Regions from separate parts of the Lawsonibacter sp. OA9 genome, predicted to be linked through region 2. Evidence: riboswitches for the same ligand, from Rfam matches in the RefSeq annotation. Region 2 holds a riboswitch; the other holds the start of a gene.
What was found. Region 2 has a riboswitch for cobalamin ahead of MCG44_RS09500 (S-layer homology domain-containing protein). Riboswitches for the same ligand answer to the same signal wherever they lie in the genome.

Region 1: linked by a shared signal. The riboswitch ahead of MCG44_RS05015 (DUF4430 domain-containing protein) and the one ahead of MCG44_RS09500 (S-layer homology domain-containing protein) in region 2 are both predicted to bind cobalamin.

The regions. Positions count from the first base shown of each region.
Region 1 is NZ_JAKNTI010000022.1:818,035-833,133, forward strand. It holds gene MCG44_RS05000 (Tex family protein) at 1-1,586, opposite strand, end outside; gene MCG44_RS05005 (winged helix-turn-helix transcriptional regulator) at 1,626-1,955, opposite strand; gene MCG44_RS05010 (cupin domain-containing protein) at 2,100-2,453, shown strand; cobalamin riboswitch at 2,592-2,771, shown strand; gene MCG44_RS05015 (DUF4430 domain-containing protein) at 2,808-3,197, shown strand; gene MCG44_RS05020 (hypothetical protein) at 3,200-3,715, shown strand; gene MCG44_RS05025 (NAD-dependent protein deacylase) at 3,741-4,469, shown strand; gene MCG44_RS05030 (ferredoxin) at 4,510-4,695, opposite strand; gene MCG44_RS05035 (L7Ae/L30e/S12e/Gadd45 family ribosomal protein) at 5,055-5,294, shown strand; gene rpsL (30S ribosomal protein S12) at 5,381-5,803, shown strand; gene rpsG (30S ribosomal protein S7) at 5,975-6,445, shown strand; gene fusA (elongation factor G) at 6,464-8,572, shown strand; gene tuf (elongation factor Tu) at 8,690-9,892, shown strand; gene MCG44_RS05060 (hypothetical protein) at 9,964-10,563, shown strand; gene MCG44_RS05065 (ABC transporter substrate-binding protein) at 11,075-12,184, shown strand; gene MCG44_RS05070 (ABC transporter permease) at 12,261-13,202, shown strand; gene MCG44_RS05075 (ABC transporter ATP-binding protein) at 13,196-13,981, shown strand; gene MCG44_RS05080 (CBS domain-containing protein) at 14,089-14,505, shown strand; gene MCG44_RS05085 (RNA polymerase sigma factor) at 14,652-15,099, shown strand, end outside.
Region 2 is NZ_JAKNTI010000022.1:1,709,254-1,724,352, forward strand. It holds gene MCG44_RS09475 (response regulator transcription factor) at 1-83, shown strand, start outside; gene MCG44_RS09480 (efflux RND transporter periplasmic adaptor subunit) at 255-1,958, shown strand; gene MCG44_RS09485 (ABC transporter ATP-binding protein) at 1,960-2,706, shown strand; gene MCG44_RS09490 (ABC transporter permease) at 2,703-3,890, shown strand; gene MCG44_RS09495 (S-layer homology domain-containing protein) at 3,978-5,831, shown strand; gene MCG44_RS09500 (S-layer homology domain-containing protein) at 5,905-10,536, opposite strand; cobalamin riboswitch at 10,652-10,869, opposite strand; gene MCG44_RS09505 (phospholipase D family protein) at 10,941-12,359, opposite strand; gene MCG44_RS15140 (elongation factor P hydroxylase) at 13,121-13,375, opposite strand; gene MCG44_RS09510 (hypothetical protein) at 13,531-14,058, shown strand; gene MCG44_RS09515 (hypothetical protein) at 14,055-14,708, shown strand; gene MCG44_RS09520 (hypothetical protein) at 14,804-15,099, opposite strand, start outside.

The sequences.
Region 1 (15,099 bases), 890 kb from region 2:
TTTGGCACCTTCAAAAGCTGCTTCCGGGCGGTAAAGGGGCCATTTTCTTCCCGGTAGGCCACTAGATTCTTGGCGGTGGCGGCGGTCAGGCCGGACACCCGCTGGAGCAGGGAGGGGGAGGCGGTATTGGCGTCCACTCCCACCGCGTTGACACAGTCCTCCACCACACCGTCCAACGTTTCACCCAGCCTGGCCTGGGGCATGTCGTGCTGGTACTGGCCTACGCCGATGGCCTTGGGGTCGATCTTCACCAGCTCGGCCAGGGGGTCCTGGAGCCGCCGGGCAATGGATACGGCGCTGCGCAGGTTTACATCGAACTGGGGAAACTCCTCGGCGGCCAGTTTGCTGGCCGAGTAGACGGAGGCCCCCGCCTCGCTGACAATCATGTAGGACACTCCACCGCCTATCTTTTTGATGAGCTCTACCGTCATCTGCTCGGTTTCACGGCTGGCGGTACCGTTTCCGATGGCGATATGCTCCACCCCATATCTCTTGATGAGAGCGGCCAGCTTGGCGATGCACTCCTGCTTCTGCCGCTCCCCGTGGGTGGGATAGACCACCGCCGTGTCCAGCACTTTTCCGGTGCCGTCCACCACCGCCACCTTGCAGCCCATCCGGTAGCCAGGATCCAGCCCCATGGTGACCTTGCCCTTGACTGGGGGCTGCATGAGTAATGGCTTCAAATTTAGGGCAAACATATGGATGGCTCCCTCGTTGGCCTGGTCAGAGAGGGTACTGCGGATCTCCCGCTCCATAGAGGGCTGGATGAGTCGGTCGTAGGCGTCGTCCGCCGCGTTGCGGACGAACTCCATAGCGGCGGCCCCAGGGACAGTGAGGCGGCGGACAGCGACATGGGCGGTCTCCGGGTCCAGTTCCACCGATACCTTCAAAATACCCTCCCGCTCTCCACGGTTGACGGCCAGCACCTGATAGCCTTGGAGGCGCCCTACGGGACACTTAAAGTCATAATAAAGCCGGTACACACTGTCCTCCGGCTCCTTGTCCGCCGCCCGTGAGACCAGCACGCCCCGTCGGAGATACAGGTCCCGGAGCTCCTTGCGGATCTCCGCATCGTCCGAGATAAGCTCGGCGATGATGTCGCTTGCCCCCTGAAGGGCGTCCTCCAAAGTTTCCACGCCTTTCTCCGGATCGACAAAATCCGCCGCCGCCTCCTCCGGTGTCACGGCAGGCCCTTTGCCAAACAGCAGCAGAGCCAGGGGCTCCAGCCCCCGTTCTCTGGCTGCGGTGGCCCGGGTGCGCCGCTTCTGCTTATAGGGGCGGTAAAGGTCCTCCACCTCGGCCAGAGTTATAGTCCCGTCAATGGCGGCCGCCAGGTCTTCGGTGAGCTTGCCCTGGTTCTCGATAGATGCCTTTACCTCCGACTTTCTGGCTTCCAGATTGCGCAAATACTGGAGCCGGTCCGCTAATTGGCGGAGCAGCTGGTCGTCCATGGAGCCGTGGAGCTCCTTTCGATACCGGGCGATAAAGGGGATGGTGGCCCCCTCGTCGATAAGGTTGACCACATTTTTTATGTGTGCTTCGCTGCGGCCCAGCTCACGGGCTAGGGCCTGAATGATAGCGTCCATAGCATTCTCCTTGGTGAAAAATTTGGGGGTGGCGGGGCGTTATGGCTGGAGCGTCGATTTGTAATAGGTCCCAAAATCGGCCAGGGCGTCGATGATGGGCAGCATCTCTTTTCCCAGCTCGGTTAGGCCATACTCCACCCGCGGGGGCATGGTCTGATAGTCACGGCGATAGGCGAGGCCGTCATCGATCATCTGACGCAGGCTGTCGGTCAGCACCTTCTGGGAGATCCCGTCCAGATCCCGCTGCAGCTCGTTGAAGCGCCACGGGCGCGCCTTCAAATCTCGCAGGATCAGCAGCTTCCACTTCCCGCCGATTAAGGACACCGCGGTGGCCACTGGACAGGCCGGAAGTTCCTCCTTCGTTTTCATGGCGATACACCTCCGGACACAGTATAGCACATCGTTTTTCGCGTGTACAGTTATAAAAAGGTGCGTACTTGTAGCCGAGTATGCGGTGGCTGTACACTAAAGGCACGCAAGGCGACTTGCGAACAAGATTTGGAGGTCAAAACCATGACAAACTACACGAAAATCAACATTGGGACTGAGGACCGCGCCGAACTACATGATAAGCTGGGCCTGACCGGCGCGGAGGTCAGCGTCAACCGGCTCCCCGCTGGGGCGGGGGTGCCCTTTGTACATTCCCACAGGCGAAACGAGGAGATCTACGGTATCCTGGCGGGAGCGGGCAGGGCGGTCATCGACGGAGAGAACGTCTCCCTCGCCGCTGGGGACTGGCTGCGGGTCGCCCCGGCTGCCAAACGACAGTTCTCCGCGGCGGAGGATTCCGGCGTCACCTATGTCTGCATTCAAGTCAAGGAGGGCTCCCTGGGCGGTTTCACAGCGGAGGACGCCGTCGTGCACTGAATCAAAGAAGCGGTCAAGGTGGCACAGGGACTGCCCTGACCGCCCCCTTGACGGGAAGTGATGCGCCTGTGGGCATCCAGTATGGCGCAACAACTCGGCACGCCACAAGTCCTGCTTTCCTTTTCTAAGACGCTGTGCTATAATATTCCCGCCTCAGGTGCCCGGTTTCCGGGAGAATAGGGAAGAGATGTATGTCCACGGTCACGCCGCTGTGAGAGGGGAGCCCACCCCCGATGTGCCGCCGGCATCTGCCGGGAAGGCGGGGGAGCGGGTGGAGAGCCTTGAGTCAGAAGACCTGCCTGGGAGCTTGCTTGCCCGCGCCGCGAGTGACGGCAAGGGCGGAAGGAAAATATTATGAGAAACAGGAAAACCCTGCTGGCGGCCGCAGCGCTGATGATCGTCGCCGCCCTCATGGCCGGTCTCTGGTACTTCACCAGGCCCCAGACCCAGGTGGGCGACAAGACTGTGGTGGTGGAGGTGGTCCACGGGGACGAGAGCGCTAAGGAGTTTACTTACCACACTGACGCCGAGTATCTGGGTCAGGTGCTGGTCGAGGAAAAGCTTGTGAAGGGCGAGAGCAGCCAGTTCGGCTTATATATTACTACAGTAGACGGGGAGACCGCCCAGGAGAGTGAGAACCAGTGGTGGCGCGTCACCCAGGACGGCGAGATGGTGAACACCGGAGTGGACACCACCCCGGTCCAGGACGGCGACCACTTTGAGCTGACTTTGTCTACCTATTGACCATGGGAGAGAGGAGACCCCTCAACGGGGCGAAAAAAGTGGTGCTCTGTGGACTGATGGCCTCCACGCTGACAGTGTTGAAGATGGTCCTGTCCCCTCTGCCCAACATCGAGCCGGTCTCCCTGCTCATCCTGGTGTACGCTCTTGTTTTTGGAAGGCAAGTCCTCTCGATCATCCTTCCCTTTGTGGTGGTAGAGGGACTGCTGTACGGCTTCAACCCTATGTGGTGGTTAGGCTATCTCTATGTCTGGCCCCTGTGGGGCCTGATCTGTACCAAGCTACCTCCGGGCCGCCCGCTGTTACTCGCAATGGCAAGCGGCACCTTTGGACTGGCCTTCGGGGCGCTGATGTCGGTCCCCTATTGGGTCACCGGCGGCCCCTGGGCGGCCCTGTCCTGGTGGATATCCGGTATCCCGGCGGACCTGCTCCACTGTGGGGGAAATTTTGTCCTGGCCCTGGTGTTGGCCGACCCGCTGTATCAGGTCCTGTGTAAGTTGCGGGACAAAGTGTTCCGCTGAATCATGCCGAAGAAGGAGAACGACCATGGAGGAACAGATCAAAAGGCTTCAGGAGTGGATCGACGGGAGCGAGTCCATTGTCTTTTTCGGCGGGGCTGGAGTGTCCACCGAGAGCGGCATTCCTGACTTCCGAAGCGTAGACGGCCTATATAACCAGAAGTATGATTATCCCCCGGAGGAGATCTTGAGCCGCACCTTCTTTGACCGAAGGCCGGAGGAGTTTTACCGCTTCTACCGGGACAAAATGCTCTGCCTGGATGCCCGGCCCAATACGGCCCACCAGAAGCTGGCCCAGCTGGAGCGAGTGGGTAAGCTCCGCTCAGTGGTCACCCAGAACATTGACGGGCTGCACCAGATGGCCGGGTCAAAGCGGGTGTGGGAGCTGCATGGCTCGGTCCACCGGAATTTCTGTATGCGCTGTAAAAAGCCCTATCCCGTGGAATTTATCCGTGACAGCCAGGGGGTACCCACCTGTTCCTGTGGGGGGACGGTGAAGCCTGATGTGGTCCTCTATGAGGAGTCGCTGGACAGCCGGGTGCTGGAGGGAGCTCTGGCCGATATCCAGCAGGCGGACCTGCTCATCATAGGGGGCACTTCGCTGGCGGTCTACCCGGCGGCCAGTCTGGTGAACTACTACCGGGGAGACCGGCTGGTCCTCATTAACAAGAGCCCCACGCCATACGACAGGCGGGCGGACCTGGCCATCGCCGGACCCATTGGAAGGATATTGGAACAGATACAGGCAGAAGGATAGAGCACAGAGGGGGCGGGCCTTGGGCCCGCCCCCTCTGTGTTCAATGTGATATCTCAATGGCGCTGGTGGGGCAGCTCTCGGCGGCCTCCTGGACCTGGCCTTCCCACTCTGGCAGGATCTCGTCCCGGGCGGCGGCCACCCCCTCGTCCGTCATAAGAAAGGCGGTGGGGCAGATACCGGTGCACAGGCCGCAGCCGATACAGTTTTCATTTACATGGGCGGTCATACAGGCTCCTCCTTATCATAGAGTTTCCATAGTATGGCGCTATCCCCGTGTTTTATTCTTGATTTGCCTGAAGATCGATTCAAAGAATCCATCATCTTAGCAGCGTATTTGGCCCCTGTGAACAGATCCCTCTGCCTGCATAGACGCAATATCTTTACGGAGGGCGTGGCCTCCAAGGGAAAAAATTTTGCCATTTGCCGAAAAAACAGGGACGGGGAGAGAAAATTTGTGGATTTCACGGCGGATTTTCCTTGACGGGAGGGAGAGAAAATGCTATAATCTCAACTTGCGGTGGTAGGGGCTATTGCGCCCTTTTACCCGATGACTGCTTCTGAAACAGGAGGGAGGAGGGCACCGGAATGCTGAGTGAACTGAACAGCGCCGATAAGGTGGCAGGGGCCAAGCAGGTCAAGCGCGCCCTCAACGACGGGCGGGCTAAAAAGCTGTTCCTGGCCGCCGACGCAGACCCCCGGGTCACCGAGCCGCTGGCGAGGCTGGCCAAAGAAAAGGAAGTCCCGGTGGAGGAGGTCTCCACCATGAAAGAGCTGGGCGCCGCCTGCTCCATTGCAGTGGGCAGTGCAGTGGCTGTCCTGCTGTGATTTGATTTTAATGGAATAAGATTTCCTTATTCTGTTAAAATATATTACGCCCCCTCAGGGGCAGATTTTCAGAAAGGAGGAAAACCATGCCTACTTTTAACCAACTGGTACGCAAGGGACGCCAGCAGGTGACTTACAAGTCCACCTCTCCCGCCCTGCAGCACGGTCTGAACACCCTGAAGAACAAGAGCACTGATCTGCCTTCTCCCCAGAAGAGAGGTGTGTGCACCGCGGTCCGTACTTCTACTCCTAAGAAGCCGAACTCCGCTCTGCGTAAGATCGCCCGTGTGCGTCTGACCAACGGCTACGAGGTCACCGCCTATATCCCCGGTGTTGGCCACAACCTGCAGGAGCACTCCGTGGTCATGATCCGCGGCGGCCGTGTCAAGGACCTTCCCGGTGTGCGTTACCACATCATCCGCGGCACTCTGGATACCCAGGGCGTCAACGGCCGTATGCAGGCCCGTTCCAAGTACGGCGCCAAGCGTCCCAAGGCCGGCAAGAAGTAAGAGGGTTACTTCACACTGAAATTGCATTGTGCGTTTGCGCAAGGCAACCCCGCCTTGCCGAGCGTTTACCTATATATTGTTAGGCAGACCTCGGACAGGCATTACACGGATCGTTTGCGAAACGGTTCGAGTACCTATGATTTCTAATTTTATAAGAAGGAGGGAAGCAAAGTGCCCAGAAGAGGAAATGTACCCAAGCGGGAGGTTCTGCCTGATCCGCTTTACAACTCCGTCCTGGTTACCAAGCTCACCAACAGCATCATGCTGGATGGCAAGAAGGGCGTGGCTCAGAAGGTGGTCTACGGCGCCTTTGACATCATCAAGGAGAAGACCGAGAAGGACCCCATGGAGGTCTACACCCAGGCTCTCGAGAACATCATGCCCTCCCTGGAGGTCAAGGCCCGCCGTGTAGGCGGCGCTACCTACCAGGTGCCCATCGAGGTCCGGCCTGAGCGTCGTCAGACCCTGGGTCTGCGGTGGCTGACCGCCTATGCCCGCAACCGCGGCGAGAAGACCATGAAGGAGCGGCTGGCCGGCGAGATTATGGACGCTGCCAACAACACCGGCGGCGCCGTGAAGAAGCGTGAGGACACCCACAAGATGGCCGAGTCCAACAAGGCTTTCGCTCACTATCGCTGGTAATCTAAGAGGAGACAAAGTATGCCTAGAAAAGTTTCTTTGGAGAATACCCGCAATATTGGTATCATGGCCCACATTGACGCGGGTAAGACTACCACTACCGAGCGTATTCTCTACTACACCGGCGTCAACTACAAAATTGGCGAGACCCATGAGGGTACCGCCACCATGGACTGGATGGCCCAGGAGCAGGAGCGCGGCATTACCATCACCTCCGCCGCCACCACCTGCTACTGGAAGGGAACCAAGGATCAGTTCCCCCAGACTCGTATCAACATCATCGACACCCCGGGCCACGTGGACTTCACCGTGGAGGTGGAGCGCTCCCTGCGCGTGCTGGACGGCTCTGTGACCGTCATGTGCGCCAAGGGTGGTGTGGAGCCTCAGTCTGAGACTGTCTGGCGCCAGGCCGACCATTATAAGGTCCCCCGTATGATCTACGTCAACAAGATGGACATTATGGGCGCCGACTTCTACAACGTGCTCAACATGATCCACGACCGTCTGAAGTGCAACGCCGTGCCCATCCAGCTCCCCATCGGCAAGGAGGAGACCTTCAAGGGCATCATCGACCTGGTGGAGATGAAGGCTGACGTCTACTACGACGAGGTAGGCAAGGATATGCGGGTGGAGGAGATCCCCGACGATATGATGGAGCTGGCCCAGGAGTACCGCACCAAGCTGCTGGACTCTTGTGCCGACATTGATGAGGAGATCATGGAACTTGTCCTGGAGGAGCAGCCTGTTCCTGAGGATATGATCCGTCGCGCCATCCGTAAGGGCACCATCGATAACCTGATGGTCCCCGTGGTGTGCGGCACCTCCTACAAAAACAAGGGTGTGCAGAAGCTGCTGGATGCCATTGTGGACTATATGCCCTCTCCCATCGACATCCCCGCCATTAAAGGTGTCAACCCTGATACTGAGGAGGAGGATGAGCGTCCCGCTGACGACAACGCCCCCTTCTCCGCTCTGGCCTTCAAGATCGCCACCGATCCCTTTGTGGGCCGCCTGTCCTTTGTGCGTGTTTACTCCGGCGTGCTGAACACCGGCACCACCGTTTTGAATTCCACTAAGAGGCAGAAAGAGCGCATTGGCCGCATCCTGCAGATGCACGCCAACCACCGGGAGGACATTGAGTGCTGCTACTCCGGCGACATCGCCGCCGTGATCGGCCTGAAGAATTCCACCACCGGCGACACCCTCTGCGACGAGAAGGCTCCCATCATTCTGGAGTCCATGGAGTTCCCCGAACCCGTGATTCGTGTGGCTATTGAGCCCAAGACCAAGGCCGGTCAGGAGAAGATGGGCATTGCCCTGATGAAGCTGGCCGAGGAGGACCCCACCTTCAAGACCTACACCGACGAGGAGACCGGCCAGACTATTATCGCCGGTATGGGCGAGCTCCATCTGGAGATCATCGTGGACCGTCTGCTCCGGGAGTACAAGGTGGAAGCCAATGTAGGCGCTCCCCAGGTGGCCTATAAGGAGACCATCAAGAAGAGCGTGGAGCAGGATACCAAGTATGCCCGTCAGTCCGGCGGTAAGGGCCAGTACGGCCACGTCCGCATCACGGTGGAGCCCAACGAGTCCGGCAAGGGCTATGAGTTCCTGAACGAGATCACCGGCGGCGTCATCCCCAAGGAGTATATCCCCGCCGTTGACGCTGGTATCCAGGGAGCCATGCAGGCCGGTGTTCTGGCCGGCTACCCGGTAGTGGATGTGAAGGTACACCTGACCTTCGGCTCCTACCACGAGGTGGACTCCTCTGAGATGGCATTTAAGATTGCCGGCTCCATGGCCTTCAAAGAGGCCTGCCGCAAGGCCACACCCATTCTGCTGGAGCCCATCATGAAGGTTTCCGTCATCGTGCCCGACGACTATTTGGGCAATGTCATCGGTGACCTGAACAGCCGCCGCGGCCAGATCCAGGGCCAGGAGAGCCGTCCCGGCGCCACCCAGATCGACGCCCTGGTGCCTCTGGCCAATATGTTTGGCTATGCTACCGACCTGCGTTCCAGCACCCAGGGCCGTGGCCAGTACTCTATGGAGCCCCACAGCTATGTGGAGATCCCCAAGAGCATCGCCGACAAGATCATTGCCGAGCGCGGCCGCAACACCCAGGATTAATTCCGGGTGTGTTGGAAAATAGGGTTGCATTTGCGCTCAGAATAGGATAAAATGTCCCTGATGCGATGGAACCCACGCAAGTTACGTCTATAACTGTAATATAAGGAGGAAATTCCAATGGCTAAGGCAAAATTTGAGCGTACTAAGCCCCATGTAAACATCGGCACCATCGGTCACGTTGACCACGGCAAGACCACCCTGACTGCCGCCATCACCAAGTACCTGGCTCTGCAGGGCAAGGCCCAGTATGAGGATTACTCCAGCATCGACAAGGCTCCTGAGGAGCGCGAGCGCGGCATCACCATCAACACTGCCCACGTGGAGTATGAGACTGACAAGCGTCACTACGCCCACGTCGACTGCCCCGGCCACGCCGACTATATCAAGAACATGATCACCGGCGCTGCTCAGATGGACGGCGCTATCCTGGTTATTGCCGCTACCGACGGCCCCATGGCTCAGACCAAGGAGCACATCCTGCTGGCCCGTCAGGTAGGCGTGCCCGCTATTGTTGTCTTCCTGAACAAGTGTGACCAGGTGGACGACGAGGAGCTGCTGGAGCTGGTGGAGATGGAGGTCCGTGAGACCCTGTCCTCCTATGAGTTCCCCGGCGATGAGATCCCCATCATTAAGGGTTCCGCTCTGAACGCTCTGACCTGCGAGTCTGGCGATGTGAATGATCCCGACTTCGCCTGCATCAAGGAGCTGATGGATGCTGTCGACGAGTATATCCCCACTCCTCCCCGTGATGACTCTCTGCCCTTCCTGATGCCCGTCGAGGACGTGTTCACCATCTCCGGCCGCGGCACCGTGGCTACCGGCCGTGTGGAGCGTGGCCAGCTGAAGGCCGGCGAGACCGTCGAGATCGTGGGCCTGTCCGAGGAGAAGAAGAGCACCGTGGTCACCTCCATGGAGATGTTCCGCAAGACTCTGGACTTCATCGAGGCTGGCGACAACGCTGGCTGCCTGCTGCGCGGTATCGCTAAGACCGACATCGAGCGTGGCCAGGTGCTGTGCAAGCCCGGCTCCATCCATCCCCACACCAAGTTCAAGGGCCAGGTTTACGTCCTGTCCAAGGACGAGGGCGGCCGTCACACCCCCTTCTTCAACAACTACCGGCCCCAGTTCTACTTCCGTACCACCGACGTGACCGGCATTATCACTCTGCCCGAGGGCACTGAGATGTGCATGCCCGGCGACAACGTGGACATGGACGTGGAGCTGATCACCCCCATCGCCATCGAGCAGGGCCTGCGTTTCGCCATCCGTGAGGGCGGCCGTACCGTGGGTTCCGGCGTCGTCATCGGCATCAACGAGTAAGTTTCCTATCAAAAGAGCGGACTTCTGAAGAGGCCCGCTCTTTTTCTATTATGAAGCAGGAGGCGAGCGGTGTGGAATATAACTACGAAAAAGTGGCCCAGTCCCTGAGGCTGATGTATGTAGGCAATATAATTATAATTGCCAGTATTCTATGTACGATCCTTGCGTGGATTATCCCGCCCTTGGTATTTTTAGTGTCAATGGCGGTCTTGGGGGGGACGGTCATTTCGTTAGTGGGCCTGGTGAAGCTGCGCAGTGAGCACCGGGCATATAGGAACGCAGTAATCACTCTGGTCATCGTGTTTGTAGTCGGCCTGTTCGCCAATGATGAAACAATATTCGGTGCCCTGATGAGCATGGCCCAGGATATCTGCAACCTGCTCATGACTTACTTTGTAATTAAGGGGACCAATGCGGTTTTACAGTCAAGGGGCGCTGCCGGCCAGATGGAGCTGGGAAAAAGGGCATGGAGATGGCAGCTCATTTCCTTTGGGGCAGCGTTCCTGTCCGGGGGGATTACGCTGTTGTGCCTGCTGCTTTCTGGCAGTCTCTTGGATTCTCCGTCACTCATCTTGCCCTTAATCTCGGTGTTTGCAAGTTTGGCAATATCCCTGGTGGCGTTGGTGTATTATCTGCGTTATCTCAAGCAGAGCAGCGAATTTCTCATCTGACCTGGTTTGGGGGCGTTTGACCTGAGGGGAGAACGCCCCCATTATTCGTATGGATGGATAGGACGTTGAAAGCTCCCACAATATTTTTTCAAGAGGGGGGTTGACAAGGGGACGGGGAGCGGCTATAATAATTCCAACAATTAGACAGCGGTAAACCTTTGAGAAAGAGGAGTAGCCGGTGCAGCAAACCTGAAGAGAGTCCCGGAGGGTGAGATCGGGGCGGGGAGCGGCCGAGTGAATGGACTTTCGAGGGCGGCTTGAACGGGAGACCTAGTAGATGCCGACGGGGACCCACCCGTTATCCATCGGGCACGCGTGATGGCGCGTGAAGCGAGCGGACGTGCAAACGTCAATTTGGGTGGTATCGCAGGAGTACAGCTCTTGTCCCATATTATGTGGGATAGGGGGCTGTTTTTTTATACTCTGAAACAAAGGCCGCCGGCAACGGCCCCTCCATCACCCACCCAAACCAATCTAAGCCCAAACCGGGCAAATAATGGAGGTAAATACCATGAAAAAGAACAGCACTTTGAAGAAGCTCCTGGCTGCGGCCCTGTCCCTGTCCCTGGCGCTGACCCTGGCCGCCTGCACAGGAGCCGGAAATGACTCCGGCAGCTCTGGCGCTTCCAGTTCTGATGGGACCGCCGCGGGAGGAAGTTCCGCCTCTGCTGCAAAGACGGAGTATAAGATCGGCTTGGTCAAGTATATGGACCACGCCTCTCTGGATCAGATCGAGAAGAACGTCCAGAAGGAGCTGGATGCCAAGAGCGCCGAGCTGGGAGTGACCTTCAATTACGCCGACTATACCTATAATGGGCAGGGGGACGGCACCACACTCAATCAGATCGCCGCCCAACTGGTGGCTGACGGGGTAGATGTGGTCGTGCCCATCGCTACGCCGGCCGCCCAGGTGATGCAGTCTGTAGTCACCGATGAGGACATCCCAATCATCTTCGCTGCGGTGTCCGATCCTGTCACCGCTAATCTGGTCCAGGACATGGACGCTCCTGGCGGTACCATCACCGGTGTCAGCGACGCCCTGAACACCGAGATGATCATGAAGATGATGCTGGCCGTAGACCCCGACATCCAGACCGTGGGCCTGCTCTACTCCAAGTCTGAGGATTCCTCCAAGAAGCCTATCGAGGAGGCTAAGGCCTTCCTGGATGCCAGCGGTATCTCCTATGTGGAAAAAACCGGCACCAATACTGACGAGGTCAACTCCGCTGTGGACGCCTTGATCAGCGCCGGTGTGGAGGCCATCTTCACCCCAACGGATAACACCGTGATGCAGGCCGAACTGTCTATTTTTGAGAAGCTGAACGAGGCTAAGATCCCTCACTATACCGGTGCCAACTCTTTCGCCCTGAATGGCGCTTTCTTTGGGTACGGCGTTGACTATGACGATCTGGGGGCCGAGACCGCCGATATGGTGGTGGACCTGCTGGTGAACGGGGCTGACCCCGCCACCACTCCTGTGGTCATCCTGGCCCACGAAGCGGCCACCATCAACACAGAAACCTGTGAGGCCATCGGTCTGAGCCTAGATGATGTGAAGGCTGCCTTTGCCACCCTTGGTATCGGCGTGGTGGAGATTACCACCGCCCAGAGCTTCAGCTGAGTCCATTCTGTAAAACCTCGGTCTGGGGACGCCGCACTGGGCGGCGTCCCCAGTACCGCCATAAGGAGGAATCCCTGTGCCCGCTATTTTATCCCTGCCAGCCCTCCAGACTGCACTAGAGGTGGGGGCGATCTACTCCCTGGTGGCCATGGCCCTGTTCATTAGCTTCTCGATTCTTAATATTGCCGACCTGTCCACAGATGGCTGCTATACTCTGGGGTTTGCCGTAGGGGCAACTGTCACTTTGGCCGGGCATCCCCTGCTGGCCCTGCCCGCCGCCATGCTGGCTGGAGCCTGCTCCGGCTTTGTCACCGCCTTTCTCCAGACCAAGCTTGGGGTGGAGAGCATCCTGGCCGGCATCATCGTCAACACAGGGCTGTACACCGTCAACCTGGCGGTGATGGGCTGGTCCTCCAACCTGTCTATCTACGGCAGTGATTCCCTATTTACGCTGTGCAAGGAGCTTTTTCCCTGGGAGTGGTGGGCTAAGTGGCATGAGCTGGTGGTGCTGGCGGTGATCCTTCTGGTGGCCGCCCTGTTGGTAGTCCTTTTTTTTCGCACCCGGCTGGGCCTGTCTATCCGGGCCACAGGGGACAACGCGGACATGGTCCGGGCTTCCTCCATCAACCCCTCCTTTACCATTACTGTGGGACTGTGTCTGTCCAATTCCTTCACAGGGCTGGCGGGCTGCCTGATTGGACTTCTAAACAAGAGCTGTGACATCAATTTGGGTACCGGAATGGTGACAGTTGCCCTGGCCTCCCTGATCATCGGGGAAAGCTTAATGGGTCGGGGCTCCATTCCCCGCCGGGTGTTCGGAGTCATTCTGGGGGCCTGTCTGTACCGCATCATCATCGCCGTCGCTATCAGTACCAGCATCGTGCCTACCGAGGGCTTCAAGCTGGTGTCTGCCCTGATTGTGGCCGTGGCCATCGCCGCCCCACAGGGAAGAAAGCTGATCGCGCTGCAGCGGCAGAAGCTGGCTGCCAGAAAGAGAGGGGGCGGAGTCAAATGCTGAAGCTGGACCACATCTCCAAGACCTTCAATCCAGGAACGCTGAATGAGAAGAAGGCCTTAGACCAGGTGGACCTCCACCTGGAGCGGGGAGACTTCGTCACCATCGTAGGCTCCAACGGGGCGGGAAAGTCCACCCTGTTTAACGCCATCGCCGGCAGCTTTCTCGTGGATAGCGGCTGCATCCTCGTGGACGGCCAGGATATCACTTTTATGGCCGAGCACAAGCGATCCAAGCATATTGGACGGCTGTTCCAGGACCCCATGCGGGGGACTGCGCCCCACATGACGATTGAAGAAAACCTGACCCTGGCCGCCGGGAGCGGTGGCTGGTTCGCCCCCCTGACACAGAAGGACAAACAGCGATTCCGGGACCAGCTGGCTCTGCTGGATATGGGATTGGAGGACCGAATCAAGCAGCCGGTGGGGCTGTTGTCCGGCGGACAGCGCCAGGCCCTGACCCTGCTCATGGCTACCATGAATCCGCCATGGCTTCTCTTATTGGATGAGCACACCGCCGCCCTGGATCCTGCCACGGCGGAGAAGGTGTTGAAGATCACACGGGAGGTGGTGGCGGAAAACAGGATCACCACCCTGATGGTCACCCACAATATGCAGCAGGCACTGGAGCTGGGCAATCGCACCCTGATGATGGACTCCGGCCGCGTCGTGCTGGACATCCAGGGGGAGGAGCGGAAGGGAATGACAGTGTCTGACCTGCTGGCACGCTTCAAGGCAGGGGTGGGCAGGGGCCTGGACAACGACCGTATTTTGCTCTCCTGAGAGGGCAGATTTCACAGTTTTTTTACAGACTTTTGCCTCAATCTGTGCTATCCTGTCCATAGAGATATAGGGGGCCTCCCCGCCGGAAAGGATTGAGAGTATTGAATGTGATATCTCTGCTGACACCAAAGACAAACGTGGCCTGGCTCTATGAGGACTGGACCATCCGCCAGGGGCTGGAGAAGCTCCGTTTCCACGGCTATACCGCTATCCCAGTGCTGGCCAAGGATGGGAGCTATGTGGGTACAGTCAGCGAGGGGGATTTCCTCTGGTGCCTGTTGGACCAGGGGAGCGGGGATATCCAAACTCAGGAGAAGCAGCCCCTCCGCAGGGTAATCCGCCCCGGCTTCAATCCGGCGGTACGCATCGATGTGGCCCTGGAGGAACTGGTGGAGCGCGCTCTGCGCCAGAGCTTTATCCCCGTGGTGGACGACCGAGGCGCTTTTGTGGGCATTGTGACCCGCCAAAATATCATCAAAAGACTTACTGTCCTGAACGTGGAGCAGCCCGCTGCCCATACGTAACAGGATCTGCTGCTGAACCTTCACAGGGCCGCCACAGATGTGGCGGCCCCAAATTTTTTCTTTTGTGGTGAGATTTTTACCGCCTCTGGCGGATATTACTGAATGAAAGGCCTTTCAAACAGAGACTTCCAAGGAGGTGAGCGGCTTTGACCCAGGAAGAGTTCAGCCGGGCGGCTCAGACCTATGGCGACATGATCTATCGGGTGGCCTACCACGCTCTGGGCTGCCGGGAAGACGCCGAGGACGTGATGCAGACGGTCCTGCTTCGGCTTTTTGAGCAGAAAGCAGAGTTTGAGAGCGAGGACCATATGAAGCATTGGCTCCTGCGGGTATCGGTGAACGAGAGCCGCAAAATGCTCCGCTCTTTTTGGCGGCGCACTGCCGTCCCGCTGGAGGAATGGCATGAGCTGACCGCACCCGAGGACCGGGAGCGGGCGGAGCTGATGGGGGCGGTGATGGCCCTGGAGCCGAAATACAGGCTGGTCATATATCTCTACTATTACGAGGGGCTGAGTGTGGCCGAGACGGCCGCCGCCCTGCGTGCCAATCCATCCACGGTGCAGACCTGGCTGCTCCGGGCCCGGGCCCGGCTGC
Region 2 (15,099 bases):
GGGACAAGGTGGAGGACGACCCAGCTCACCCCACACTCATCGAAACCGTATGGGGCGCAGGCTACCGCCTAAACCGGCAATAACTGATAAAACGCCGCTGAGAAGTCTATCGCTTCTCGGCGGCGTTTGAAATTGTTTGAGTCCTGTTTATCTTTTGTTGTGATTTTCTCCTCCCCCCGTTCAAATTTGTTAGATACACTGGACCTACCTTATGTTGGAAAGGACAGTGTCCCATGATGAAGTTACCGGTTTTATTGAAGCGAGAAGTCCCGTCACCGGAGGATACCCCTCCCAAGTCGGGCTCCAGTCCGTGGAAAAAGAGACTGCTGAGGAAAAGGGTACTGATCCCCGCAGTGGCCTGTGTGGTGGCCCTCTCTCTGGGGATACACTTTTTCGGGGGCGGCCAGACCGCCCTGGCCGCCGACTTGACCTATACCACCGCGGCGGTGGAGCGGCGGGATATCACCTCCAAGATCACCGGAAGTGGGTCTCTGGAGGCGGCCAACTCCTATTCCGTCACCTCCCTGGTGGATGGTGCCATCCTCGCTGACTATTTTGAGGAGGGGGATCAAGTGAACGAGGACACTGTTCTCTACGATATCGACAGCTCTGACATGGCCAGCTCTCTGGAGCAGAGTGAGATCTCTCTGAGTCAGGCCCAGCGCAGCTACAACAATAAGTTGAAGGACCTGGCTGACCTGACCGTCACCGCTCCCAAAGCAGGACAGGTGGTGGATATCGCCGTGGAGGCAGGGGACGATGTGAGCGCGGGGCAGACCGTCGCCACCATCCGGGACTCAGACACTATGACTTTGAAGGTCCCTTTCCTGGCCGATGAGGCAGCCGGTTTCTATGTGGGCCAGAGCGCCCAGGTCACCCTGGACAGCACCTTCGAAGTGCTGAATGGCACAGTCACGGAGGTATCTGGCGTGGATCAGGTGCTGACAGGCAACGTCATTGTCCGGGATGTGACCATACAAGTCAGCAATCCTGGCGGTTTGTCCACCAGCCAGACAGGCTCTGCCACAGTGGAAGGCTGCGCCAGCGCCAGCGGAGGCAGCTTCTCCTATCTGGCAGAGCGGTCAGTAACTGCCGAGGTCTCTGGCACTGTCGCCAGCATCCACGTCAGCGAGGGCGACCGTCTCTCCCAGGGGGGAGCTATCCTCACGCTGACCAGCGATAATCTGGAGGATGAGCTCCAAAGCGCCGCCGAGGCTTTGAGAAACGCGGAGCTTTCTCTGGAGAGCCGGTATGACCAGCTGGATAACTACACCATCACCTCCCCCATCTCCGGCACTGTCATCGACAAGAACTACAACGCGGGGGAAAACATCGAGACTGGTCAGACCCTGTGCTCCATCTACGACCTGTCCTATCTTACCCTGACGCTTAATGTGGATGAGCTGGACATCTCCAATATCCAGGTGGGGCAGCAGGTGCTTATCACCGCCGAAGCGGTGGAGGGCCGGACCTACACAGGAGTAGTCACCAAGGTCAGTGTGGCCGGCACCTCCTCCAGCGGGACCACCACCTATCCGGTCACCATCCGCATTGACGAGACAGACGGTCTTCTCCCCGGCATGAATGTGGATGCCACCATCACACTGGACAGCGCCGGCGGCGTACTGGCCATTCCCAGCGCCGCCCTTAACCGGGGGAACACCGTTCTGGTCACCGCCGACTCCCCCAGCGCCGCCAATGGCACTCTGATGGAGGGCATCGGCGGGGACAGCGAACAGTATTATTCCGTCCCTGTGGAAGTAGGCGTCAGCGACGACAGCTACATTGAAATCATCTCCGGCCTGCAGGAGGGGGACACCGTGGCCTATATCCCAACCACCTCCTCGGGCAGCTTCGAGATGGGCAGCATGATGATGATACCTGGCGGAGGCATGGGCAGCGTTACCATCAGCGGCGGGCCCGGAGGCGGTATGGGCGGCGGGCCTGGAGGGTTCTGATATGAGCGCACTGATCACCTTTCAGAACGTCTGCAAGTATTACCATATGGGGGACGCCACGGTAAAGGCCGCCGACCACATCTCCTTTGAGATCTGCAAGGGGGAATTCGTGGCCATCGTAGGTTCCTCCGGTTCTGGCAAGTCCACATGTATGAATATCATCGGCTGCCTGGATGTACCCTCGGAGGGCACCTACCTCCTCCAGGGCCGGGATGTGGGCCAGATGAACAAAAATGAGCTGGCAGAGATTCGGAACGAGATGCTTGGCTTCATCTTCCAGCAGTACAATCTCCTGCCCAAGCTGAATCTGCTGGAAAATGTAGAGGTCCCGCTGATGTACGCCGGGGTGTCTAAGGGGGAGCGCCGGGAGCGGGCCCACCAAGCGCTGGCCCAGGTGGGGCTGGACGACAAGTGGCGCCATAAGCCTATGGAACTGTCCGGCGGCCAGCAGCAGCGGGTATCTATCGCCCGTGCTTTGGTCGGCCATCCCTCTGTCATTCTGGCCGATGAGCCCACCGGAGCGTTAGACTCCCGCACCGGGCGGGAAGTGCTGGCCATGCTCCAGGACCTCCATGAACAGGGTCACACCGTAGTGCTCATCACCCACGACAACTCCATTGCTGTCCAGGCCCAGCGAATCATCCGTCTGGAGGACGGACATGTGGTATATGACGGCCCCTCCGACGATCCGGAGGCGGTAGTCACCCCCCGGGCCGCCGGAGCAAGGAAAGGGGGACAGCCCCAATGAGAATCACCGAATCTCTCTCCCTAGCGCTGAAAAATATCGTGTCCAGTAAGACCCGGACCCTCCTCACCATGCTGGGCATCATCATCGGTGTGGCGGCGGTCATTGTCATCGTGGGCCTGGGAAACGGCCTGGAGGGCTATGTGGCCGACAGCTTTGCGGACATGGGGACCAACACCCTCACCGTATCTGTCCAGTCCCGCGGAGCCACCCGGACTATGGAGGTAGAGGATATGTACCAGATCGTGGATCAAAATCCCGACTATCTGGACCTGTGCTCCCCTACCGTGTCCATGATGGGGGTCAAGATCGGCACGGATCTCACCTCTACCTCCGCCACCGGGGTCAGTGAGGACTATTTCAGCATCAAGGGCTACACGCTCTCCCAGGGCCGGGGGTTGCAGTACAGCGACATCGCTTCCCGCTCCAAGGTCTGCGTAGTCGGAGCTTATGTCAACCAAGCCTACTTCGGGGGCAGCGCCGTGGGCCAGACCCTGCGGGTCGGTGGACAGGCGCTGACCATCGTGGGAGTTCTGGACCAGCAGGCGGAAACCATGGAGGAGGGAGGAAGCGACGACTGCCTCTTCCTCCCCTACTCCACCGCCGCCCGTCTGGGGGGTGGACGGGTTTCCAGCTATGTCATCACCATGGTGGACGAGAATCTGATGGACGCCAGCCAGTCTGCCCTGGAATCGGCCCTGCGCAGCTTTTTCGGCAGTGATGACTATTACACAGTCGTTACCATGTCCGAGCTGCTGGACTCCATGACCAGTATGATCAATATTTTAGTGGGTGTGCTGGCTGGGATCGCCGCCATCTCCCTGGTGGTGGGAGGCATCGGCATTATGAATATTATGCTGGTATCCGTGACCGAGCGCACCCGTGAGATTGGCGTACGAAAATCCCTGGGGGCCAAGGAGCGGTATATTATGGAGCAGTTCGTCATCGAGGCGGCGGCCACCTCCGCTCTGGGAGGCGTCATCGGCATCGTTCTAGGCTATCTCCTGTCCGCGGGAGCCACGGTGGCGGTGGTCCGGCTGATGGGCGAGGCCCTCACCGTGTCCCCCACCCCCACGGCGGTATTGGCGGCCTTCGGCATCTCCGCTGGTATCGGCGTTTTGTTCGGTTACCTCCCGGCCAAGAAGGCCGCCCGCCTCAACCCCATTGACGCTCTGCACTACGACTAAACCAGGGTGGAGCGTGAAGAACAGTATGGAAACAGCTTGTATATGGAGTCTCTTCACTCTCCACTCTCATCAAAAGGAGTTTTTACCATGAAATTAACTCGCCTTCTCTCCACTCTGCTGGCCGCCTGCCTCTCCATGTTTCTGCTGTGCACCGGCTCCCTCGCGGTCAGCGACAGTGCGAAACTAGAGACCATCCAGGTGTTGGGCATCCTGTCCGGGGACGGCTCCGGCAATCTGAATCTGTCCAGTTCTGTCACCCGGGCCCAGTTCGTCACTATGATGGTGGCCGCCTCCAGCTATAAGGATGCGGTGGGAAGTTACGGCAGCTCCCTGTTTAAAGACCTGAAGGGGGACCACTGGGCCAGCCCCTATGTGAAAGTGGCGGTGGAGCAGGGTTGGATGTCCGGTTATGTGGACGGCACCTTCCGCCCGGACCAGGGCATCACCTTGGAGGAGGGCTGCACAGCCCTTCTGCGCCTGCTGGGCTATGATTCCAGCACACTAACCGGGGCCTACCCCACGGCTCAGTTGTCCAAGGCCAGTGCTCTGGGGCTGCTGGACGACGTAGGCGCTGTCCAAGGTCAGCAGCTCACCCGGCAGGACTGCGTAGACCTGTTCTACAATGCACTCACCGCCCAGAACAGCGCCGGGACGATCTACGGCACCACACTGGGCTATACTGTCACCAATGGACAGGTGGACTACTCGGCCCTGGTGACCGCAGATACCAAGGGCCCCTATGTGGCGGAGAGCGGTGCTCTCTCCCTCTCTTTTACCCCCTCGTCCGTATACTACAACGGGGCTCTCTCCTCTCTCTCCTCAGTCCAGCAGTATGACGTATACTACTATAACGCCAATATGAAAACTGTCTGGATCTACCACGACCGGGTAACCGGAACGCTCACCGGCGTCTCCCCCAGCAAGAGCGCCCCCACCTCCGCCACCGTGGCCGGGGTGAGCTACGACATCGGCACTTCCGAGGCCACTTATCAGCTCTCCAGCCAGGGCTCCTTCCAGGAGGGCGATCTGGTCACCCTCCTGTTGGGCATGAACGGCGAGATCATATCTGTGCTGGACGCCCAGGAGAGCGAAGCGACCTATTATGGCAGTGTGGTATCCAGTGTCAAGGGGGCCTCCAGCTCCTCCACCAGTAGCTCCTCCACCACCAGCGCCCAGGTGACCACCCAGGTAGCCTGTACCGACGGAGTCGTGCGCACCTTCTACCATAGTGGCTCCGCTTTAAATACAGGCCGTCTGGTCACGGTGTCAGTCACTCAATCCGGGACCAAGGTGACTTCTCTGTCCAACAAAAAGTTGGAGGGGAGCGTGAGCAAGGACGGCAGCAGCTTCGCTGGCCACGACTTCGCGGACGGAGTCCAGATCCTGGACACCGACGAAAATGGCGGCTACGCCCGTATCTACCCCTCCCGCCTGGCGGGCGCCAAACTGTCTGGTGACGACGTGCGCTACTACAGCCTGGACGCCAATGGAGATATCGACCGCCTGGTCCTCCATGAGGTCACTGGAGATACCTGGGAGTATGTCTATGTGAGCAGTGTAGTAAACAACTCCTCTGACATGAATATCTCCGCCTCCTACACCTATGTCCAGGATGGGCAGACCCAGACGCTGAACAGCAGTAAGCTTTACAGCGTCAAGAGCGGCGGCGCGGCCATGATCTATGAGGACGGCCAGGTGAGCTCCATGCGGCAGTTGTCCTCTGAAACGTTGGACAGCGTGTCCTCCCTGTCCGCCATGGCCGGCAATCAGGAATATGCCCTGGCAGAGGATGTTCAGGTCCTGCTTCGGGACGGCTCAAAATACTATCAGACATCCCTGTCCCAGATCAACGGCGAAGGTTACCGGCTCACCGGCTGGTACGACAACCTGGGCTGTCCCGCCGGAGAGCGCATCCGCATTATCGTGGCTACTCCCCGCTGACCTCCCTCTTCTTTATACGAAAATGGCCGGGCAGGATAAAATCTCCTGCCCGGCCGGTTCTTTTCTATTCACGTCACCGCAGCATCAGGGCAACCAGTTGACGGAGCATCACAGCCGCCTCGGCTCTGGTGGCGGTGCCTCCAGGGGCCAGTGTCCCGTCCGGATGTCCGCTTAGGATGCCGCTGTCCACTGCCCAGGCCACCGCCTCCCGTGCCCAAGCGGACACGGAGCCGCTGTCCGTAAAACTGGTCAGCGTATCCCGCCCGCTGGTGACCATATCCAGTGTTTCAGCATAGCGGAACAGCATCAGGGCGAGCTGTTCTCGGGTAACGGGGTCGTCCGGTCCGAAACGGCCGTCACCATAACCGGAGATGATGTTCTCCCCAGAGGCCCAGGAGATGCCCTGGGCGTACCAGGCTCCCTCCGCCACATCGGCAAAGGGAAGGTCCGCTGTTTTTTTCTCTGGCTCCTCCAGTTGGAAGAGAACTGTGGCCAGCATCCCCCGGCTCAAGGTCTGCCCAGGGGCAAACTGGTCCTCGCTCACGCCGGAGAATAGCCCACGGCCCGCCACGAAGTCCACCGCCGGGCTGTACCAAACTCTGTCCGCCACGTCGGTGAAGGCGCTCTCATAGTCCACCAGCCTCACAGTGGCCCCCTCCTCCAACAGGAATACGGCCTTTCCATCGCTGACCAGGGACTTTTTCACCACTTCCTCCCTGCCGTCAGCGTGGACGATGACCACCAGCTTGTTTTCCTCCGCCTGATCAATGACCACCCTCTGGAGGCCCTCGCTGTCTTCGGGGAGGGTGACGGTGTAGGTGCCGTCAGACTTATTTTCCTCCACCTCAACGGAAGTCTGGCCCGATTCCCCCTTCCCGCCGGAAGCTCCGCCGCTTGAGGGGCGGTGGTAATCCGGGTCCACCTTGCTGGCGTCCTCGGTGTAAAACACCTGGATCTCATCCCCGCTGTGGAGGGAGCAGCTCCCCATGTACACGTCGGGAAATTCTCCGTTTACCAGATACATCCAGCCGGAGTCCTCGCCATGCTCCTTCTCCCGCAGGGAACCCCGAGGGCCGGAGATGGACACGATGTAGGTGCCGCGGCTTCGCTCCGCCGTGTAGCCGTACTCATCCAGCATCTCGGTGAACACATCGTAGACTGTGTAGGTCTCGCTCAGTCCACTCAGGGCAGTAGTTCCGATCCACTCCTCGCCATCCAAGCCGGACAGGGAGAAAGTGACGTTGTCGATGGTGTCCACCACTGCTGTGGTGCTGGTGGGGTCCGCGGTGCCCCGAACCAGCAGCTTCAGGCCGGGCAGGACGGCCTCATTTACCGCCGCTCTGGCGGCAAACGCGGCGACGGCCTGGGAGGTATCTGCGGTGACCTCCTGGTAATACAGGTCGGCCAGTTCAGAATACTTCGCATATTTCACGGTATCAATCTGGTAGAGTTCACCATATTTACCCAGCGCTTCGCTGGACAGATAGCTGGTGATGACGACGTTCTTGGGTTCTTCCTGCCGGGTAACCAACAGGTTCTCGTGGCTGATGACATTGGGGTTGCTGGATTTGAACAGCCGCCAGGCCTCCAGTTCCTCCCACCCCTCGATGGGGGTGGGGACGATGCCATAGCCCTTCATGTCCTTCATATCCCGGACCCAGACCAACTCGCCGTTCTCCTCATAGACCTCCTGGAAGGGGGACAGGTCGGTGGTAATGTTGTCGATGGCCTTGTTCTCTCCCCGTATGCCGTTGAAGTAGTTGGCCTTGACCTTCTCCATCAGCGCCAGCTCGTCATCGATCTCCTTCTGTGTCAGGGCGGGGACCTCGATGGCAAAGGACCGGGCGGCGGTGACGCTGGTTTCATCGTCGTGGAGAGTGACCGTTATGGTGACCTCCGCCGGCTCCTCCCCCACTCCGGGGCGGTACACCCAGAGCCGGGCGGCATTGTTCACACCCGGAGACTGGATGACCTCCTCGTGATCGCTGGACAGGGTGACAGGCATATACTTTCCGTCTACGCCGAAGTCCCGTGTGGTGGGCAGCTGGATATCGTTGATGGCTGTGTAGACGCCATCCTCGTCCGGAACCAGCCTCTCGCCGGTCAGGGCGTCGGAGAGGCCCTTAGCCGCGAAGCCCTGGTCCAGTTTGGTTAGCAGCTCCTGTTCGATTTCGGCATACTGATCCCCGTCCATAGCTGGAACGGTCACTTCAAATGTATTGACAAGTTCAATGGGGGCTTCCTCGCCAATGACATCGTTGGTATACTGGAACGTAAATTTGGCCGTGAGGATAACGGTCTGATCTTCCTCCCCGCGGCGTACCACACCTACATAGGGGTTAAAGAGCGTGTCGGCAGTATTCTGGTTTTCTCTGCTGATGGAGATAGCTTCCTCGTTGTCAGACTCCCAGGATATCTGGGTCCAGTATTTCTTGTCCACCACCTTGGGCAGGGTGAGGTTTTCGGTGACAGCCAAGCCGTCTCCGCCTCCGATGGAGGAAAGGGTGACCTGGCTCATGATCTCCTCGCTCATAGCCGCCCTGACCTTGGCTGCATCCCAGTAAAGGATAACCGGCACATCGGAGAGCGTGGCGGCCGCCCCATCCTTCTCCAGCGTAAAGGTCACCTTGCAGCTTCCAAATTTGACGGCCGGAACCGTATTGGGGTCCTTATAAAAATAAGTGATGTCGCCGTTATCGCCAATACCTGCCCCTCCGTAGACTTCGGTGACAGACGCGACGGAGACGGTGATGTCATCAAAGCCCTTCTCCGCCAGATCGGCCAACACCATGCGGTTGAGGTTGGTGTCCGTGTCGTAGACCGGGCAGAGCCTGTAATCGTCGCTCAGGGCGGTAATGGCGTGCTGCAGTTCATTTTGTTTGTCCTCATCTGCGGCGGTGTCGGACCAAACTACAATTTTGTACAACGTATTGTAGAAAGCATCGTTGTATGTATATTTTGCAGACAGAGTTACAGTCACCGTCCCCTGAGTTGGGCGGATGACGGTACCGTCTGCCGCGATCACATCATTAAACCCGCCCCACTGGATCTGGGCAGTAATCCCGTTTTCTGTGACCACAGCGGGAAACTCCAGCTTGGTATCCTCTTTGATCTCGTCAGGCAGTCTATTTTCCTGATAGGCCACCGGGTACAGCTTGCCGTGGTCGGCAGTACGGACGGTTGCCTGGTGATCCTGGCAGCTGTGAATCACCCTGCCGCCGCAGGTGATCTCAACCCCGATTTTATATTTCTGGTCTTCTGCTCCAAAATCATCTTCCGAAATGGTATAGGTGGCTTCCGTGGCCCCGGCGATTGGATGAGAGGTGGGATATGCGGCCATAGGCTCATACTTGTACCACTGATATTTCATCTCCAGTCCGGGATACTGTTCCGGGGAATAGGTGCCGCCGCCCTCGATGTTAAGGGCAGCTTCTACCGTCTGCCCTACGGCCACCGCGCCGGGCTGACTTATATTTTGAATGGTGACAGTTGTAAAATGCGGGATCACCGTCAGGGTATAGTCATCTGTGTACTCCTCCCCATCGTAGGTCACCGTGGCTGTTACATTCACCACGCCGCCCTTGCCGGCGGTGACCACATAGCCTTTCACATCGCTGTCCTGGGTGGTTTCCACCCAGGCGGCCGCCCCTTCATTGCTGGCGGAAAAGCTCCACTGGACCTCTGGGGTCTCGTCCCCCATATTCTGATAGTCTACATAGAGAATGGTATCATTTTTGTCGCCGCCGCCCGTCTGTACCCAAATTGTATCGCCGTTGGTAGAGCGGATGGAAATACTGGGCTCGGGGGGCTTGGGAGTATTCCCAGCCTGCCAGACGAGGATTACATTACCCTCTGCATCGGTGGTGAAGGCATCGCCCAGCAGAGAAGCGTCGATTGGAAGATCAGAGTTGTCAAAGCAGTTGAACAGTTCGCCGTTGAAGCCGCTGATGGCATCCGATGTGGTAAAGCAGTTGCGAATCGGGGTAGTTGAATATACCTGCCCGACGATACCCCCGGCCCTGTTGGAACCGGAGATCGTGCCGGTGCTATAGCAATTTTCAATGCTTGTCCCATTGGCGGAGCAATAGCCTAGAATGCCCGCCGCCGCGCCGCCTCTGATGTCTGCGGTGTTGGCACAGCCTGAGACGCACACAGATCCGCTGTTGACCCGCCCAATGATGCCGCCGGCCCCCGCATTTACTCCGGTCTTGGAAGACTGGACGCTGCCAGAAAAGGAGCATCGCTCGATGGTGACAGTGCCGCTGGTCTTGCCAACAATGCCGCCAACATAACCACTCTTGGTTGCTGACACCGTTCCTTCAACCTTCAGATTTTTAATCGTCGCGCTGTTCACGGTGCCGAACAGTCCAACGCCGTTCGTGCTGCTGTCGTTGATGGACAGTCCGCTGATAGTGTGTCCAGCTCCGTCAAAGGTACCGGCGTAGGCGCTGGTGACATAGCCATTTTGCGGATTAAACGGTATCCATTCCTCATTTTCCAAATCAATGTCAGCCGTCAGCACAGCGGAGAGAGTTCGCTCCCCGCCATTGACCCGATCCCGGAACGCTTTTAGCTCCTCCGCAGAACTAATGTTTACAGAATCGTCCACAGCATTTTCTGCCGCCCACGCCGTCCCCGGCAGCAGGCCCAGCGCCATGACCAGGGTGAGCAGCAGGCTCAAGGCCCTTGTCCTTATTTTCCTCATCAAATCTCCTCCATTTCTCTCATTCAAAACTCAAATAATATAAAAAACGGCCGCGGCAGACCATAACAGGCCTGCCGCGGCCGACTTTTCCCGCGGTGCATTTGGGCATACCAATGCCCTGTCATATAAACACCATAGGTCTTCCGGCTTGTGGGGTGTGGAGCACCGCTCCGCGCCTGTCGCTCCGCCTTCTCAGGATCGCTCCCAATGACCGGCTCACGCCATGAACGACAGCCTCCCCCGCATACGGCAACGGGTATTGCTCCGGGTTCTCACCGGATTCCCTCATCCCCGCCTCTGCCCAAAGCAGACACGAGGTCATGATGCTTTTTTTGTCATTATAAAATGATGTTCCGTCCTTGTCAATCCGAATTCCGTTCTGCCTCTTTGCCCAGACTATTATTTTACAAAAATCTCCGCAACGGGATGGTAAGTACCCGCAGGACCAGATAGAACGCCTTTTTCCCAAAGCTCAACTCCTTCGGCACATACTTTTCCCCATACTGATACTCTCCGTCCTCTCCCATTGTCTTACTGTACGTCTGATCGCGCTCGGCCTCTTCCCGAATCATCCGGTTCAATTTGGGAGAATCCACCACCAGCATCAGCTCCGTATCCTGATAGGTGCTTCTCATATCCATATTGTACGACCCGACTACGCTGAGTCTGTCGTCAATTACCATAGCCTTTGTATGGCAGGAATGTTCCCCCATATACTCATAGACCTGTACGCCCGTATCCCAGATTTTCCGCCGTTGGTTCAGATAGTCGGTACATCCCCAGGGATTTGCGCCGCTGGCTACATCGTTTGTAATAATCTGAATCTCTGTGCCCCCCGAGGTCAGCCGCTCCAGATCATGATACATCTCCCGCCCACAAATAATATAAGGGGTATAAACGATCACCTGTTTCCCCTGAGACATCAGCCGGTTGAGAGAATACCACATCCAGGGCTCCTTATTTTCCGCCTGAATCGGATTTGTCAAAAGGCTGATCCGCCCGGTTTCAAATGTACGCTCCCTCCAGTCCACGGGGACAAATAATTCTGGCTCTGCCGCCCTCATAGCCTGCTCCCGGCTGCGTAACGACTCCTCCTCTCGCTGCCGGTCTTCTTCTCCAAGGCGGCCCTGAAACAGTCTGCTGTCTGGAAGCGCCCAAACCGACTCAAAATAGTTCACCAGCTGATACAGCGAGGCCTCTGGATCCTGTCCAGACCGCATCACAAGAAGCTCCCGGTCGATGTTCGGCTTGACAGAGGGCTGCTCTCCCAAAAACAGATCCGTTGTATTTCTGCCGCCCAGAAGGTAGACCTTTCGATCTACGATCAAATATTTATCGTGGAGCCGCGCCTGCAGCTTCCAGGGCTGGAGCAAGTCAATCGGATTATAAATTTTCAGTTCCACGTTTTTGTGGCCGGCCAGCGCCTTGAATACCGGATCCTTCTTCACATCCAAAAAACCGCTGGCGCCGTCCACCAGCACACGGACCTGAACTCCTCTTTCCGCGGCACAGAAAAGGGCCGAGACCATGTCTGTCCCGCTGCTGTCCCCATTGAAATCGAAGGTCGAGAGGATGATCTCCTCCTCCGCGTTTCCAATCAGATTCATCCGGCAGAACAGCGCATCCTTATTGTTGTCAATATAGGCCGCCCGCTCCGGGCCGACGCCTGTCCCATAAAATCGGCGGTCTTCAAAAGCAGCTCGATACTCTGGTGAAACCTCCTTATGCTCTATGTACGGCACCACCACGGCCAGTATATACAGCAGAATCAGCAGAAACGGAAGCGCTTTTAGACAACAACGCAATACGGAGCTTTTCACCATACTAGTTCCTTTCTCCAAGCCACTTTAAGCTACTATCTTTCTCCTGGGATGTAGACAGTACTATATCAACAAACCATATATCCCGCAAGGGGAAAACCTCCGTTTTTACAGAAATGTCATACTTTTTGTCGAAGACGCTCTGTTATTCCGGGAATCCTTGTTAGGCATCCGCCGTCAAAAACTAATAATGTCAGGCTGACCATCAGGAAAGTGCCAAGGGACTCCGTTACCGTAGTAACCATAATTTGAGAGGCCGTTTTTTTCGTCTGTTTCCAGATGATCTCTGTACCCATCATCGAGACAAAGATAAAACACTCTTTGATACCTTACCACTGCGTATCCATGGTACCTCTTATCAATAAGCAGAGAGTGTGCGGGGCAATCAAAATTCCAGTAAGCAGCCAGCACCAAAATAAAAGGTAGTCTTTCCTTTATTCAGCATTTTTGTTGAATAACATGGCAACTAGAAATTGTCAATCTATGTCTCCATCTGTTATACGGTCCATTTGGACTCTGTCTGGCCGTACAGAGCCGCACTTACGCTCCATGATTTGAATGCGCCTTCTTCCATCCATTTTTATCCATTTTATTCATAAATAAAGCTTTATTATATACTTCTTTTTTGTCTAATTAAACTTCCAATTATGATACATTTTCGCCGTTTTTCTAAAAAATATTCTTCATTTTTCACACTTTAAATCCGTTTAAAAGAGGTATATCATCTTTATATTCTTTCTTAGAGGTGAATATTTATGAACTTCTCAAGCTTTGATTTCACGACCCTGCGGGATATACCAATATCCCACCCCTATTATGACACCCCGCGAATCTCCATCTCCGCAAAAGGGAGCGTTTCTATGAACGGAGCTCTGAAAAAAGCAGTAGGAGAACAGAGAGCGTTTCGGGCGAAACTTAGCCCTGATGGCTGTCTGTTTGCGCTTTATCCCTACGAATCGCCTAATATCCGTTTTTCTCCTAAAGGTGGGCACATCATGCAGCCAGCTCTCGTTGAGCATCTGGAGCAGCTCGGTCTATCACTACCTGTTTTGTATACGTTAGAGTGGAACACCGAGCAGCAAGCCTGGGTTGGCTGCTGTGATGAGTTACCTCAACCCCCATCCATTTCTAAACTAAGTCCTCCTCCAAGAGCCTCTAAAACTAGGAGGAAAGTATGAAGCGTAAAAAAAAGAGTTTTTCTCTCCGTGGATATCGATTCATCGACGGTTTTATCTGGGAGATCTTCGATTTCTTCCATCTCCCTCATCAAAATAAAGATTTGTATCAGTGCGCCTGGGTCGCCTTTCTCTCCGCCTACCAGGAACGACCTTTTTCCTTTTCCCGTACCAATTCCCCTGGATGGAAGCGGGCCTATCATATCATCTGGGACGCGCTTGCAAAAGAACAAAAGTGTACCAATATTTGGCGCTATAAATATACCTCCGCAGACCAACCGGCACGGTATGATATCCCTACTCCCCTCATTGAATTGCAACATTCCCGCCATGGCGACTTCCAAAACAGTGTCTGTTTCCATGACTATTTGGCACACCTAGGTCCTGATACCCGCCTTATGGCCTATGGCCTGATTCATGGGGATACCATAGAGGAAATCCAATCCTATCTCCGCTGGGACTATGACCACACTCATTTTATTTACAATGATCTTCGGGAAAAGATGGAGGAGTATTTGCGTATATGAGTATCAAGGAGACACCTATATCGTCAGATTCAAGGGCAGCTTCAAAGCATAGGACTTATATCACTATATTAGAGACCTATGTGGCTATTTTAGGGACAATTCTCGGTCTTGTATTTACCTGGAGCCAACTTCGCCTTTCTCAAAATGAAGACGATCGATCTCGCCGTGCAGAACCACTTTCTTACACTTTAGAAGCTGTCAACACACATTATCAATATGATATTCAACAAGACGGAGTCGCCATGTCCATTTCCGCACCCTCCCTCCGCCTTTATGTTACCCATGGCAGCTTGAGTTCTATTACTGCTATTTCTTTTGATGGATCAGCCTTCCATGAGTTGTCTGACCTTCCTATTTTAGATAGATGGGAGGGCTGTACAGTAGATGTTACTATGCCGGCAGAATCTCTGATCGTCGACGGAAATTTAGTATATGTCTACTTTTTTCTTTTCCTCCAACCTACAGAGGGAGAAAATCAACTGGATTTGATTTGCAATACTATTTCTTTGGACACTCAAGAGGTACAAACCAGTATATTCCACCCTATCGCTCTAACCCAGCTTTCATACCTTGCTGATAGTCCACAGAAAGAGCTGCTCCTGGTATATAATGCACTCCTAAACGACTTTAAAGGTTTAGGGCTATTATAATCTTTTTCCATTTTTCATTTGACATCCTAAGGGGCGACAGACCTACTCTGTCGCCCCCCTATCTATATATAAACCGGTTCCCATTTAACCGCGTATCATTGCTCTGTCTTTTGCTCCCTGATTGGGGCATCCGCCTGCTGAAACACACCAAATAAGATCATATCCAGCAGCTCCTCTGTGGCTTCCAGCATAGCATGGATATCCTCCAAAGCGCGGCCTCGCAGCAGCATATCACTGAAGGTATAGACGATACTCTCCAGATAACGATTTACCTGCTCCTCCTTCAGTTCTGGGCGCCGCCTCATCCCAGACACGACTACTCTCAAAAAACGCCGATTCATCTCCTCCAGCGGTCTATGTAGAATCTGTATTTGTTCTCTAAGCTGTTCCG